4 regions of the Shewanella sp. 4t3-1-2LB genome follow, and region 3 is predicted to be linked to each of the others. Evidence: predicted binding sites of a transcription regulator. Region 3 holds the regulator's gene; each other region holds the start of a gene.
What was found. Region 3 encodes sigma-54, which starts transcription at its own class of promoters, with help from an activator protein. Its sites were predicted from a motif close to GTTGGCACGNNNNTNGNNT; they were not measured.
Positions count from the first base shown of each region.

Region 1: glnA (glutamate--ammonia ligase) is a predicted target of sigma-54. The motif match lies at 1,552-1,570, and genes of this name have one in related genera.
Region 2: flgB (flagellar basal body rod protein FlgB) is a predicted target of sigma-54. The motif match lies at 1,033-1,051, and genes of this name have one in related genera.
Region 4: J3L11_RS09830 (YggN family protein) is a predicted target of sigma-54. The motif match lies at 1,436-1,454, and genes of this name have one in related genera.

Region 1 is NZ_JAFNJD010000043.1:30,228-34,073, reverse strand. Features, by position in the region: gene typA (translational GTPase TypA) at 1-900, opposite strand, end outside; gene glnA (glutamate--ammonia ligase) at 1,662-3,074, shown strand; gene J3L11_RS14905 (LysR family transcriptional regulator) at 3,174-3,846, opposite strand, start outside.
Region 2 is NZ_JAFNJD010000030.1:30,421-34,266, reverse strand. Features, by position in the region: gene flgD (flagellar hook assembly protein FlgD) at 1-150, opposite strand, end outside; gene flgC (flagellar basal body rod protein FlgC) at 172-597, opposite strand; gene flgB (flagellar basal body rod protein FlgB) at 600-998, opposite strand; gene J3L11_RS12075 (protein-glutamate O-methyltransferase CheR) at 1,170-2,003, opposite strand; gene J3L11_RS12070 (chemotaxis protein CheV) at 2,140-3,063, opposite strand; gene flgA (flagellar basal body P-ring formation chaperone FlgA) at 3,250-3,846, shown strand, end outside.
Region 3 is NZ_JAFNJD010000056.1:10,385-14,230, forward strand. Features, by position in the region: gene lptA (lipopolysaccharide transport periplasmic protein LptA) at 1-341, shown strand, start outside; gene lptB (LPS export ABC transporter ATP-binding protein) at 338-1,066, shown strand; gene J3L11_RS17050 (RNA polymerase factor sigma-54) at 1,157-2,623, shown strand; gene hpf (ribosome hibernation promoting factor) at 2,654-2,944, shown strand; gene ptsN (PTS IIA-like nitrogen regulatory protein PtsN) at 2,944-3,387, shown strand; gene rapZ (RNase adapter RapZ) at 3,384-3,846, shown strand, end outside.
Region 4 is NZ_JAFNJD010000022.1:59,195-63,040, forward strand. Features, by position in the region: gene J3L11_RS09825 (LysR family transcriptional regulator) at 1-320, opposite strand, end outside; gene J3L11_RS09830 (YggN family protein) at 601-1,392, opposite strand; gene J3L11_RS09835 (50S ribosome-binding protein YggL) at 1,626-1,949, opposite strand; gene trmB (tRNA (guanosine(46)-N7)-methyltransferase TrmB) at 1,972-2,688, opposite strand; gene mutY (A/G-specific adenine glycosylase) at 2,855-3,846, shown strand, end outside.

The DNA of each region.
Region 1 (3,846 bases), on a different contig from region 3:
TAACGCTTCCACATTATTAGTGGCACAAACGGTGTCAGAAATTTTCAGTTCACCCAAACCAGTTATCGCGACGATGTCACCAGCATCAGCTTCAGTAACTTCATTACGCTCCAGTCCGAGATAGCCCAAGACCTGGCCGACTTTGCCATTACGAGTTTTGCCATCGGCGCCAACCACAGTCACCTGCTGGTTGGTTTTGACACTGCCGCGTTTGATACGACCAACGCCAATCACCCCAACGTAGGAGCTATAGTCCAGCTGTGAAATCTGCATCTGGAACGGACCTTCATCGTCAGCATCTGGTGGCGAGACTTTGTCGATAATGGTCTGGAACAGCGGTGTCATATCATCGCTATGAGTGGCAGGATCTAGTGACGCGTACCCATTCAGTGCCGAGGTATAAACAATTGGGAAATCCAGTTGCTCATCGGTCGCACCTAAGTTCACAAACAGGTCAAACACCTGATCAATCACCCAATCAGGACGAGCCCCTGGACGGTCAATCTTGTTAATGACGACAATGGGCTTCAGTCCCTGAGCAAAGGCTTTCTTGGTAACAAAACGAGTCTGTGGCATCGGGCCATCAACTGCATCTACCAGCAGCAATACCGAGTCAACCATGGACAATACGCGTTCCACTTCACCACCGAAGTCAGCGTGCCCGGGGGTATCTACGATATTGATGCGATAGTCCTGCCAGCGAATGGCAGTGTTTTTCGCCAAAATGGTAATACCACGCTCTTTTTCAAGATCGTTAGAGTCCATGACTCGCTCAACCGCTTCACCACGGGAGGCAAGTGTGCCGGACTGCGACAACAACTTATCCACGAGGGTAGTTTTGCCATGGTCAACATGCGCGATAATCGCGATGTTTCTTAATTTATTGAGTTCACTCGACATTTTACTTGTGACGCCTTTGTTTGCATCGGGGACTGCATGCCAGCGGGCAGAAATTTTCGCCGCCGGATACGTTAATTCTTGCGGAAAGGCGGCGATTATACACTGAGCTATGTGTCATTGATATTAATTTATACAATTTGCTTATCGCATCTGTGTCCCGAGAACGTCAGAAAAGTTCGTGCGTTTTTTTCTGGGCAGATATATCACCAAGTTGGGGCAAGTCGATAGTATTCGTCACACTGCTAGCATAGCGATGGACATTTTCTCTATAGACGAAATGTTTGTTGTGTAGGCAACACCTGGCTGAGGTTGTTCGCTAATCTATATGGCCTTTTTGGCTGCACCGACGTTATCAATTTCTCAAAAGTTTAATTCACATAAAGCCCTTGGTTTACAGGAAAAACCTGCAGAAATTTAAGATCTTTACAACAATACAATAACGGTTGATTTACCCTTAATAGCGCTCTACTCTAACCGAGGCAGGTAGCAGTGTAAGTGGTCATCCTTCGGCGAAATTCCAAGGCTCCGTCATTAATGTGTCAGAACGTGGCCCGCACCAAAAAATGGCAACATTGCACCATAAATGTGCATACTTAACTGTTTTATTTGCGCCATATTCGAACATACCCTTTGATTTCAGCGTGTTAAAGATCTGGCACAGCTCTGGCTTATAGAAGCCCTAATTACAGGCGGCGCCCAGCGCAGAGCTTATACAAAAGTTGACAAAGGGCATAAACCATACCCTACCCGGAGGCTTGAGAATGTCATCAGTTAAATCTGTTTTAAAACAGCTTGAAGAGTTGGAAGTAAAGTTTGTCGATTTGCGTTTTGTTGATACCAAGGGTAAAGAACAGCACGTATCAGTACCTTCTCATCAAGTAGATGCTGATTTCTTCGAAGACGGCAAAATGTTTGACGGTTCTTCTATTGCAGGCTGGAAAGGTATCAATGAATCTGACATGGTGCTGATGCCAGATGCGTCTACTTTTGTGTTGGACCCGTTCACCGAAGAAACCACTGCCATTATCCGTTGTGACGTACTCGAACCTGCCACCATGCAGGGTTACAACCGTGACCCACGTTCTATTGCCAAGAAAGCGGAAGAATATCTGAAGTCTACCGGTATTGCTGACACAGTACTGATTGGCCCAGAACCAGAATTCTTCGTGTTTGACGATGTGCGTTTCGGTTCAGATATGTCCGGCAACTTCTACAAAATCGGCGCCAAAGAAGCGGCTTGGAGCTCTGCTAACGAATATGAAGAAGGTAACACTGGTCACCGCCCAATGGTGAAAGGTGGTTATTTCCCTGTACCTCCAGTCGATTCATCACAAGACTGGCGCAGTGCGACCTGTCTGGTACTGGAAGAGATGGGTCTGAAAGTTGAAGCGCACCATCATGAAGTGGCAACAGCTGGTCAGAATGAAATTGCAACTCGCTTTAACACGCTGACCGCCAAAGCGGACGAAATCCTGACGCTGAAATATGTTGTACACAACATGGCCCATGCCTACGGCAAAACCGCCACTTTTATGCCAAAACCCATCATGGGCGATAACGGCAGCGGTATGCATGTACATCAATCTTTGTCTAAGGATGGTGTTAACCTGTTCGCCGGTGACAAATATGCTGGCTTGTCTGAAACCTGTCTGTACTATATCGGCGGTATCATCAAGCACGCTCGGGCACTGAACGCCTTCACCAACCCAAGTACTAACTCATACAAGCGTCTGGTACCACACTTTGAAGCCCCGGTAATGCTGGCTTACTCTGCCCGTAATCGTAGTGCTTCTATCCGTATTCCAGTAGTACCATCACCAAAAGCACGTCGTATCGAGACTCGCTTCCCAGATCCAGCCGCTAACCCATATTTGGCTTTCGCGGCACTGATGATGGCGGGCCTGGATGGTATCCAGAACAAGATCCACCCTGGCGATGCCATGGACAAGGACCTGTATGATCTGCCAGCTGAAGAAGCACTGGCTATCCCAACCGTCTCTGAGTCCTTGGACATTGCACTGGCGGCACTGGATGCTGACCGTGACTTCCTCACCAAAGGCGGGGTATTCTCTGATGACTTCATCGATTCTTACATCGCACTGAAGACTGCAGAATCAGAGAAAGTTAACCGTACAACTCACCCAGTAGAATTTGAGCTGTATTACAGCCTGTAAGAATTGCCCTGCAATCAACCCGATGAGTCAAGCCATCGGAGTATAAAAATAAAGCCCCGGGTTTATCCCGGGGCACTTATTTTGCCACCCTGCCTATATTCAGCGGCTTAACACTATGCCTTCTCCGGTAGCGAGCAGTTGCGTTAACCAGTCACTCAGTAATCGCAGCCGCTGTGATAAGTGACGGCGATGCGGATACAACAAGTACACCGGCATACTTGGCACCATAATATCTGGCAAAATCTGCTGTAACTCGCCCATTTTAAGATACTGGTTCAGGCCCAGCAATGGCGACTGGATAATGCCAAGATGGCCACGGCAAGCCGCGACATAAGCATCACTGTTATTGACAAACACGCTTGTCGGCATCGGCAACATTTGTAGTGTCTGCCCATCAAGATATTCAAAACCGCCTGGGTCACCGAAAGTGGTGACATATTGCACTAACTGGTGCTGCGCTAAATCTCTAAGCGTTTGCGGAATACCACAACGTTGAATGTAGGAGGCGGAAGCTACACTCACTTGTTGCAAATAACCCAGCTTTTTCGCTACAACGCCTTCCTGTTCCAGTTTGCCGATACGCAACACCGCATCAAAACCTTCAGCCACAATATCCACTTTACGGTCGGTACTGCTGATCTCCAATATCAGTTGCGGATGCTGCGCCATAAATGCCTGTAATGCTGGAAATAGCAAATGACGGGCAAAGCCTTGCGACATATCGATACGGATCCGGCCACTGAGAGACCGTTCCCGACGCAAAAACAGCTCT
Region 2 (3,846 bases), on a different contig from region 3:
AATCATCTGGTCATTATCAACAGGATTAGATGGGTCTTGCATCGACAACTGGGTACTCAGCAATGCGAAGAAGTCTTCCTGACTCAACGACTGATTATTAGAGGTTTTAGTGGTGCTAGTATCAGTTGTTGAAGAGTTTACCGAATTGATAGTACTCACGGCCTATCTCCTTTATTCGCCTAGCCGCAGCGTCTGCTGCAGCATGGACTTTGTAGCATCCGCTACCTGAACATTCATCTGGTAGGAACGCGAAGCAGAAATCATATCTGCCATCTCTTCCACCACATTGACATTGGGTTTGTATATGTAACCATCAGCATCCGCCAGCGGATGGTCCGGGGAATATTCCTTCACCAGCGGTTTGTCACTTTCAACAATACCAGCCACTTTCACTGAATAAGCATCCTGCTGTTGCTGCTGACCGTTCGTCGCTTTTGCCAACTCCGCTTCAAATACCGGATGTCTGGCTTTGTAGGTTTTATCCACACTGCTGGAAACTGAATCAGCATTGGCAATATTACTTGCGGTAGTATTCAGCCGTACCGACTGAGCTGACATGCCTGAACCGGCAATATTAAAAATATTGAACAAGCCCATTATCAGTCTCCTCTGATCGCCTTTTTCATGCCGGAAAACTTGCCGTCAAGAAACCCCAACGACATTTGATACTCCAGCGCATTCTGCATAAATACCTGTTGCTCTTCCTGCATATCAACCGTATTACCATCACCGGTGTCGGGCTGATTAGGGATGCGGAATTTGACGTTTTCCTGTACCAATGACTTCATATCAAAATGATTTTCCGCCGTTGCCGCCATCTGCATGCTCTGTTGTTTACCCACTGCATTTTGCAAAGCTGCATTAAAATCGACATCTCTAGCCTTGTAATTTGGCGTATCGGCGTTAGCGATGTTACTGGACAACACCTCAGCACGCTGCGCACGGATCCCGAGCGTGTACTGATGAATGCCCAATGCCTTATCAAAACTGATCGCCATAAAACCGCCTCTCACTGGATAGTTTGTCAAAACAAAGCAAACTATGTGCCAAAGATATCACGCTGTGATTGGACTTTTTGCAGATAGGAAAACCGTGACGGTAATCTACGCAATAAAAATGCCAGCATATTGGCTGGCATTTTTATTTTGTTAATAATCAATTGTTTAATTCTAATTTTTTCGCTGATAATAAATTCCGGGGTTACAGCGGATCATATCAAATTCATCAGACAACCCTGCAATTGACTCAGAAGCGCCAAGAAACAGGATGCCTTTGGGATTAAGAGCGGCAGCAAATTGCCGCAGGATTTTTTGCTTGGCTTCCGGGGCAAAATAGATAAGCACGTTACGGCAGAAAATAATGTCAAACTTACCCAGCAAGCTATAACTCTCAAGCAAATTGTGAGCGCGGAAACTTACTAACCGTCTGACATTATCCTTCACCCGCATGTTGCCACCCGGCAAGGTATCAAAAAACTGACGTTTACGTTCATCAGATAATCCACGCCCTAACGCTAGGCTGTCATATTCAGCATTCTTGCAACGATCCAGCATCGAAGGCGACAGATCTGTCGCCAAAATTGAGGCGCCACCAGGTAATCCGCCAAGGCGACGTTGCTGATATTCGAGAATGGTCATGGCCAGAGAATAGGGTTCTTGCCCTGACGAACATGCTGCCGACCAAATTTTCAGTGGCCGCCCCAGTTTGGCAAATTGAGGCAAGATATTATTTGACAATAATTCAAAGGGATAACGATCACGAAACCACAAGGTTTCATTAGTTGTCATCGCGTCAATCACTTCAGCACGTAACTGTCGCTCAGTGGGACGCATCGACTGCTTCACCACATCAGACAAGGAGGGCAGCCCATATTTTCCCATCAATGGGGCCAGACGGCTGCGTACCAGATACTGCTTATTTTCGCCCAGCACAATGCCACTGTGTTGTTCCAAAAACAGCCGGAACTGGTTGTACTCGGTTTCTGCAAGAGATTTATCTGGCACCTTGGTATCCCATATTCATAAAACATACTGGCGTATAGCAAAGGCTAAAGCCTAGCAAACGCCGCTTTATACAGCAGCGTTGCAGGCAACACAAGTCACCGTCAACAATCTTTATCCTGTTCACCCTGTTAGTAAATCATGACAACGTCAGATGTTTGTCTACCGCCGCTGCCAATTCATCAGGATTGAATTTGGCAATAAAGTCGTTGGCCCCAACTTTCTGTACCATAGCATGGTTAAATACACCACTGAGAGATGTATGCAACACTACCTTGATATTTTTAAGTTTTGGGTCATCGCGGATTTCGGCTGTCAAGGTATAACCATCCATTTCCGGCATTTCAATATCGGAAATAATCAAGGGAATTTCTCGCGCTACATTATCCATTTCAGATGCAATCACCTTCAATCTATCTAGCGCTTCCCGGCCATCTTTGGCGGTTTCTATCTGCAAATTCAGGGAAGATAGCGCTCGCACAATCTGTTTACGCGCCACAGCAGAATCATCTACTACCATAATATGGAAATTCTGTTCGCGATCGATACTAATCGCATTATCAACTTCTTCACTGATCTCAGTTTTTACAGGAGAAATCTCATCGAGAATTTTTTCAACATCGAGAATTTCCACCAGTTCCCCGTCAATCTCAGTCACGGCGGTCAGGTAAGAATAGCGCCCAGCCCCTTGTGGCGGTGGCATAATGGCTGACCAGTTCATATTGATGATACGTTCAACCGACTGCACCAAAAAGCCCTGCACACTGCGATTATATTCGGAGATGATGATAAAACAGTTTTTCAGGTCTTCAATAGGCCGACCACCAGTAGCAGCACTTAAATCAATCACAGAAATAGTGGTGCCACGAATATGGGCAACACCTTTGACATAAGGATTCAGTTTCGGCAGTAACGTTAATGGCGGACACTGTAATACTTCTTTTACCTTAAAGACGTTAATACCGAAGCGTTGACGGCCATTTAGTTTGAATAACAGCAATTCAAGACGGTTCTGCCCTACAAGTTGGGTTCTTTTGTTGACGGATTCAAGAATGCCTGACATAAGCCTGCCTTGTGTATCTGCGAGTACAAAATCCCTTCCGTTTTCGGAAAGGCACGTAATTTGCTGTGCTAGCTCCATGCAGCTTTTCAGTCAAAGTTCTGACGCATGAGGATCCTTTACTCATGAAAAGTTACAAGAACTGTTGAAGTATAAGTGTAAATTGGCAAATCAAACCAGCTTGAAATGATGAAATTAAAATTGACATCCATTTTTATCAGCACACTCTTGTGGACAACCGTAGCATTGGCCGAGCAACCATCGGTTCCAGCTGTATCGGCCATAGAAGCATTAGCTAAAGATGTGGTGGCTAAAAAGGTCAATGCGCCAGCATCTGCGAGGGTCAATATCACACCACAACCACTCGACAGCCGGGTAGCGATCCCGCGCTGCAGTTCACCAATAACAGCAGTGTTGGCATCAGATCGAGACATCGGCCGTAACAATACGGTGCGGATCAGCTGTGACAGCCCAGATTTGAGTTATCCGTGGCAGATTTATCTGTCAGTTCGGGTCGATATTAGCTACCCAGTTGTGGTGGCCAAAGAGACGCTAGCACCAGGAGATGTGCTATCTGCAGCGCAAATGGAGATCCGTTATGTAGATCAGTACAGTGTCAACGGTGAGCAATTTAGCGATATGCAACAATTAATCGGAACCCGCCTGAAGCGGCGAGTATCGAAGGATTATCCCATTTTTGGCAGCAATATCTGTGTTGTCTGTAAAGGTGATACAGTTTCAATTATCGCCAGAACTGAACAATTTCAGATAAAAACTGTTGGCGAA
Region 3 (3,846 bases):
AACTTAACGCTTCCAGTACCGATAAAGACGGCGAGCGGGTGTTGGTTGCCAAAGGATCTCCAGCGACTTTTCGTCAGAAACTGGAAGATGGCCGCATTGCGAACGCCAGCGCCAACGAGATCCACTACAACATCAACAAACGTATTCTGACACTCATTGGAAAAGCGAGGGTGGAACAGGACGGCAGTCTGTCTACTGCAGAAAAAATCGTTTATGACCTAGAAAACCAGCAACTGCAAGCTACCAGTAGTGGTCAAGGTGAAGATCGGGTTACCACGGTAATTCAGCCGGAAAATTACCAGCAAGATATCAAAAAGGAACCCAAGCAGGAGCAGCAATGAGCACTACCCTGACCGCCCAGAATCTCGCAAAAAGCTATAAAAAAAGAATGGTCGTGAAGGACGTCAGTCTGTCGGTGAAAACTGGGCAGATTGTCGGATTACTCGGTCCCAACGGCGCAGGCAAGACCACTACGTTCTATATGGTCGTAGGACTCATTCAGAGCGATAAAGGGCGGATCTTCATCGACGATGATGAGCTGACCATGGATCCCATGCATCTGCGTGCCCGCAAAGGCATCGGTTATTTGCCGCAAGAAGCCAGTATTTTCCGTAAACTCACGGTGCGAGATAACATCATGGCAGTACTACAGATCCGCAAGGGTCTGGATCGTGATGGCCGTGAAGAGCAGTTGGAACAGTTGCTCGAAGAGTTCCATATCACTCATATTCGCGACAGTTTTGGGATGTCACTATCGGGCGGTGAAAGACGCCGAGTTGAAATAGCCAGAGCCCTCGCGGCGGATCCAAAATTTATTTTGCTGGACGAACCCTTTGCGGGCGTGGATCCCATATCGGTCATCGATATCAAAAAAATTATTGAACAGCTGCGTTCCCGCGGACTGGGAGTGCTGATTACCGACCATAATGTGCGTGAAACACTTGATGTGTGTGAGCGCGCCTACATCGTTAGTCACGGTCAGTTGATCGCAGAAGGCTCCCCTGCTGAAATCCTCGATAATCAACAAGTACGTGCAGTGTACTTAGGAGAGCAATTCAAGCTATAGTAACCACCTTTGGGTAGGCAATTCTAATTGTTAAAGACTGTAATTACTGGATTTTTTATTACACGATAGGATGTAGGAGTAAGCGGTAACATGAAAACGTCACTCCAGTTAAAGCTGGGTCAACAGCTGACTATGACACCACAACTGCAGCAGGCAATCCGTTTGCTGCAGTTGTCGTCGCTGGAGTTACAACAGGAAATTCAGCAGGCGCTGGAAGCCAATCCACTATTGGAAGTCAATGAAGATAGTCAATTAGCCGATGACGACAATGATGTGGATAATGATCTCGACACGCCAACCATCGACGTTCAAACGGAAGACAGTTCAACTATTGAGACTTCCGATGCGTTAACCAGCCAATCCCTGCCAGAAGAACTGCCAATGGACACCACTTGGGATGAAGTCTTTACCGCAGCACCTGCTGCCCCTGCGGGTCCTATCCGCGATGATGACACGCCATTTCAGGGAGAAACCTCCGAAGGATTACGTGAACATTTGGAATGGCAGAAAAACCTGACACCGTTTTCCGAAACCGACTCAGCCATTGCCACCGCCATTATTGAGGCCATTGATGATCAGGGTTATCTGACTCAAAGCACAGAAGAAATTCTGGAAGCCATGGGCAATCCTGAGATTGAATTGGACGAAGTAGAAGCCGTACTGAAACGCATTCAGCACTTTGACCCTGTGGGGGTTGCTGCTCGAGATTTACGGGAATGTTTGCTGATCCAGCTGTCACAGTTCAGTGAAGACACACCGCATTTAGAAAATGCCATCATGTTGCTGGAGCAACACCTCGATCTGATCGCCGCGAAAGATTATCGCACCTTGATGCGTAAAACACGCCTCAGAGAAGAAGATCTACGAGATGCCATCGTGTTGATCCAGACACTCAACCCTCGGCCCGGCCTGTTGGTACAGCCACAGGACGAGGAATATGTGATCCCGGATGTCAGCGTCTGGAAAAAGAATGGCCGCTGGATTGTCGAACTCAACCCAGATTGTATGCCCAAACTGAGTATTAATCAGCAATATGCCGCCATGGCGCGCAGTGTTCGCAGCCAGTCAGACAGCCAGTTTATCCGCGGACATTTGCAGGAAGCCAAATGGTTTATCAAGAGTTTGGAAAGCCGCAATGAAACCTTGCTGAAAGTTGCTAATTGTATCGTCCAGTTTCAACAAGGCTTCTTTGAATATGGTGAAGAAGCCATGAAACCAATGGTACTCAACGATATCGCCGAAGCGGTCGATATGCATGAATCGACGATTTCACGAGTGACGACGCAAAAATACATGCATACTCCTCGCGGTATTTTTGAACTGAAATATTTCTTTTCCAGCCATGTTGGCACCGATGATGGCGGCGAGTGTTCGTCAACCGCCATACGAGCCTTTATCAAGAAACTGGTCGCAGCAGAGAATCAGAAAAAGCCGCTCAGTGACAGCAAAATGGCACAGTTGCTGGCGGAACAGGGAATTAACGTGGCAAGACGGACCATTGCAAAGTATCGTGAAGCCATGCTGATCCCGCCCTCAAATCAGCGTAAGAGTTTGTAATTCCACAGTACCCCTATGGAGGACACCCCTATGCAAATCAACCTGGCAGGCCATCATATTGAGATCACCGACTCGTTGCGTAGCTACGTGGAGAGTAAATTTGCAAAACTTGAACGTCATTTCGAACAGATCAATAATGTGCATGTCGTACTCAATGTAGAAAAAGCTATACAAAGAGTCGAAGCCAAGCTACATCTGAACGGTGGCGAAGTGCACGGCACCGCAGAGCACACCGACATGTACGCAGCCATTGACGCTCTGATTGATAAATTGGATCGTCAGATCATTAAATACAAAGAAAAGCTGACAAAATACTCATGATGGAACTTAGTACCGTCCTGCGGCCGGAGTGTACCACCTGCGCCACACCCGGCAGCAAGAAAAAGGTATTGGAGCTCATCAGCGAACTCGCCGCGGCCCAGTATCCCAATCTGTCGTCCCAAGCCATTTTTGAAAGCCTGTTGGCCAGAGAAAAAATGGGAAGCACGGGCATAGGCAATGGCATAGCCATTCCTCATGGTCGTATGCCGGACATAACTACCCCGATTGCAGTGCTGGTGAAATGTAACGAGCCGATTGCTTTCGATGCCATTGACAACCAACCGGTCGATATCCTGTTTGCCCTAGTGGTGCCCGCAGATCAATGCCAGCAGCACCTGAGCACCTTATCGGCAATGGCTGAAAAACTCAGTGACAAGCAGATACTTAAGCAGTTGCGCAAGGCGACCACCAAAGAAGAATTGTATCAGGTGATCACCGGATGAAACTGGCCATCGTCTCCGGCCGCTCCGGCTCAGGAAAATCTGTAGCATTGCGAGTACTGGAAGACATGGGCTACTACTGCGTCGACAATTTGCCTTTACCCATGATTGGCAGTTTGCTGGATAATCTTCGTGGCAGTAATGAGTTGGTGGCGATTAGTGTCGATGTGCGGAATATGCCTAACCAGGATAAAGTGCTCGAGGGCCAGCTAGGAAAACTGCCCCAAGGCACTGAGGTCATCAGCTTTTTCCTGAATGCATCTGATAAAGTGCTGTTAAAACGCTATAGCGAAACCCGGCGCCTGCATCCATTATCTAAAAGTAAAATTTCGCTAAAAGATGCTATCGAGCAGGAAGGTAAACTACTCGCCCCGCTGTCACAACTGATGGATCATTACATAGATACCTCCACGCTGAATATCTATGAACTAAGTGACACAGTACGGGAGATTTTACTGGGAA
Region 4 (3,846 bases), on a different contig from region 3:
TGCGCGGTGCCAAATGACTGAGAGATCCCCAATTTCAGCACACCGCGGGTAGCATCATTGAGGTTATGCACACTGGCTACCGCTTGATCAGCACCACGTAACAACTCTTCACCCTGGGTGTACAGCAAATTACCCGCCTCCGTCAGACAAAGACTGCGGGTGGTGCGCTGGATAAGTTGAACGCCCAGTTTATGTTCCAGATCAGCTACTTGGGTACTGACCTTGGACTTTGAAATTCCCAAGCGACGAGCAGCAGCACTGAAACTGCCGGCACGGGCGACATGGGTAAAAATCGCAATGGGTTCCAATAGTTCTAACATGAAAGTCGCCTTAAGCCTTTAACTTCTTTATGTTTTACAAAGAAAACGCTATCGCTCCAGCCAGCGGAGTGGTACGGAAAATCTGCAAATCGTAAATAACAATGATTGTTTTACCGAGCCGCCGACAGGACGTCGGGGGTTAACGCTCGAAAGTATATCAAGTCTTTGTTCGCTACTCTAACGCCATTGTTCTGTATTCGCAAAAAAGAAACATAAAAAAATCCCCGCAACAGGAAGGAGGATGCGGGGCAAGTCTACGTCCAAGGAGACGTTTATTGGGTTATGGGCGACCGGACACCAGTGGGTAAGCAGACAATGCCGGAACACTCTGTCGCAGTTGGTCTTCTACGGCCATTAGCTGCTGAAAATCATCACATAACGCGTCGGCACGTTTATCGAGCGCTTTAGAACGTTCATCCATTTGCTGATCGATCTCTTCGCCCAACTTATCCATGCGTTTACCAAAGGCATCCATACGTTCGCTGAAGTCACCTTCGCCGTTCATCATGCTTTTGCCAATGTTGATCATGATGGAGCCCATCGACTGCATCACCAGGTCTTCCATCTGGCGGGAAAACTCTTCATCAAAGGCTTTATCAATAGTGTCGTCGGTGGCACCGATAAAATAGGTGTCACCTTTGTGATACACCACTTTGCCGACCCGTTCGTGTAGTTGTGTCATCATGTCGTTCAGTTTGGTGCCGGTTTCATCGCCCAGCAGCGGCGTCAATGCAGTGCTCACGGCAGCATTAGCCATATCCATTGCTTCATCGACCAAAGCAACCACTTCGGGCAACTGCTTAGCCATGCCCTGCTGGTATTCTGTCAGCAGTTTTTTCTGCTTTGCATCTAGCGTTACTTCTTTGCCATCTACATATAGGCGATCCATTTCTACGCGATAGCGCTCTTGGCCCTGATCGCCTATCACCAGTTTTTTCGGCGTCAGCGTCACGTCATAATTAAGCGACACATCGCAAGCATCGTTATCTCCGCCCAATCCCAAAGCCCAAGCCGAAGAAGCGGGAGCCAGTAGTGCACATCCCAGAGTCATGCCCAGCAACAGAGTTTTCATTCGATTTATCCTTTTCAAATTATTCATCAAACTGTCCTAGATAAAGCACAGCTCATGCCAAAATTTAATTAATTGATTTTATTGGTTTAATTTTTATTAGACATTATGAAGTGGCCGTTAGATAGTAAAACACACCAGCTTTTGGTGAATATGACAATCCGAGAGGCAAAGAAGGTTGGAACAGGCATAAAAAAAGCAGCGCCGCAGCACTGCTTCTAATAAAACGGAGGTTGTTAGCCCCACCAGATATCGTAGAGTTCGCTGATCTCTATCTCTTCGGCATTGAGGCTTTTCAGAAAACTTTCTACGGCTTTACGATCATCATCAGTACATTTGCCAAGACGCTGAGTAGCGACTACGCCATCCCATAATCTATGGCCGCCACCGTGGAAACCGAGTTCACGCGGCTCAATCACTTCACTGATGAAGCGCTCCACAAAATCATCAATCTCTTCTTCGCTCAGACTATCAGCAAAGCGCCAACTGACGTCAAAACCCAGCTCCTGAAACTCATCAACCCGCAACTTCTTACGCAAACGGCGACTACGAATGGCCATGGCAACCCCTCTGTTACTTTCGTTATTCAGTACGTTCGAACATCAAATCCCAAACACCATGCCCAAGACGTTGGCCGCGGGCTTCAAATTTGGTCAGTGGCCGATAGTCAGGCCGAGCCACCACAGTACCATCAACTGACTGATTTTTATAGCCTTGAGCCTGATTCATCACCTCCAGCATGTGTTCGCTATAGTTTTCCCAATCGGTTGCCATGTGGAACACACCACCAATGCGCAAGCGGGAACGCAGCAACTGCACAAATTCCGGCTGCACAATACGCCGTTTATGGTGACGTTTTTTATGCCAAGGGTCAGGGAAAAACAACTGCACCCGTGCCAACGAAGATTCTGGAATAGTGTGCTGCAACACTTCTACCGCATCGTGATGAAACACCCGCAGATTAGTCACACCCGCCTCAGCGGCAGCTGCCAGACAGGCACCAACACCCGGTTTATGCACTTCGATACCGATGAAATCTTTCTCAGGTGCCGCTTGCGCCATTGCCACCAGTGATGCGCCCATACCGAAACCAATCTCCAGCACCACATCGGCATTACGACCAAATACCTGCTGCAAGTCCATCGCTTCGGCGGAGTATTCCAACCCCATGCTAGCCCAATGTTGCTCAATAGCCTGTTCCTGGCCTTTGGTCAGGCGTCCTTCTCGCAAAACAAAACTTTTAACTTTGCGCAGATACTTGCCTTCTTCATTATATTCAGCAGTGGTGACTTCGCTCATGAATACCCCTGACCCAGCCAGACTTCATAAAAGAAGGGCATTATGCAAAGTTCACCAATGAGTGCAAGCCCCGCTTGTAGAAAAGTATATCAATAAGCAATGAGTTCGCTATCAGCCCTGGTAATACCCCTTGTGTGGCGATCCGGCTAAAGCTACACTGCGGCCCATGAAAACGACGTCATTTTCGCAACGCATTATCAGTTGGTACGGTCAACACGGCCGTAAAACCCTGCCCTGGCAACTCAATAAAACCCCTTATAAAGTATGGGTTTCAGAAATCATGTTGCAACAAACGCAGGTGGCAACCGTCATCCCCTATTTCAACCGTTTTATGCAGCGCTTCCCAGATGTAGTGGCCTTAGCCAATGCGGATATTGATGAAGTGCTGCACCTGTGGACCGGGCTAGGCTACTACGCCCGCGCCCGTAACCTACATAAAGCGGCACAGTTGATCCGTGATAATCACGGCGGAGTATTTCCTGAACAATTTGACGCAGTGATGGCGCTGCCCGGTATTGGCCGCTCCACGGCTGGCGCCATACTGTCACTATCACTGGGTCAGCATCACCCGATTTTGGACGGTAACGTTAAACGGGTTTTGGCCCGTCATGCCGCCATTGATGGCTGGCCGGGGCAACCTAAGGTCGAGCAAGCGCTGTGGCAACTGGCAACCGAGCTGTCTCCAACAACCGATATTGCCCAATATAATCAGGCGATGATGGATATGGGCGCTGGCATCTGCACCCGCTCACGGCCAGCGTGTGCGCAATGTCCGGTAGCACTGGACTGTCAGGCGCAACAGATGGGCAAACAACAGGATTATCCCGGCAAGAAGCCCAAGAAAACCATTCCGGCCAAAGATGCTTGGCTGCTGGTTATTCGAGATCGGGACAACATCTTATTGCAGAAACGTCCGCCAGCGGGCATTTGGGGCGGGCTCTGGTGTTTTCCGCAATACAACACTAAAGCCGCCTTGCAGCAAACTGTTACCACACTGGGCTGCTCAGTCGCTGAACTCGAAGCATTACCGGGGTTTCGCCATACCTTTAGTCACTTCCATCTGGATGCACAACCACTGCTACTGACATTGCATCACGATGCCGACGCGATTGCCGCAAAATTACAGCAATCGGCAACATCACAGGCGGCCGTCATGGA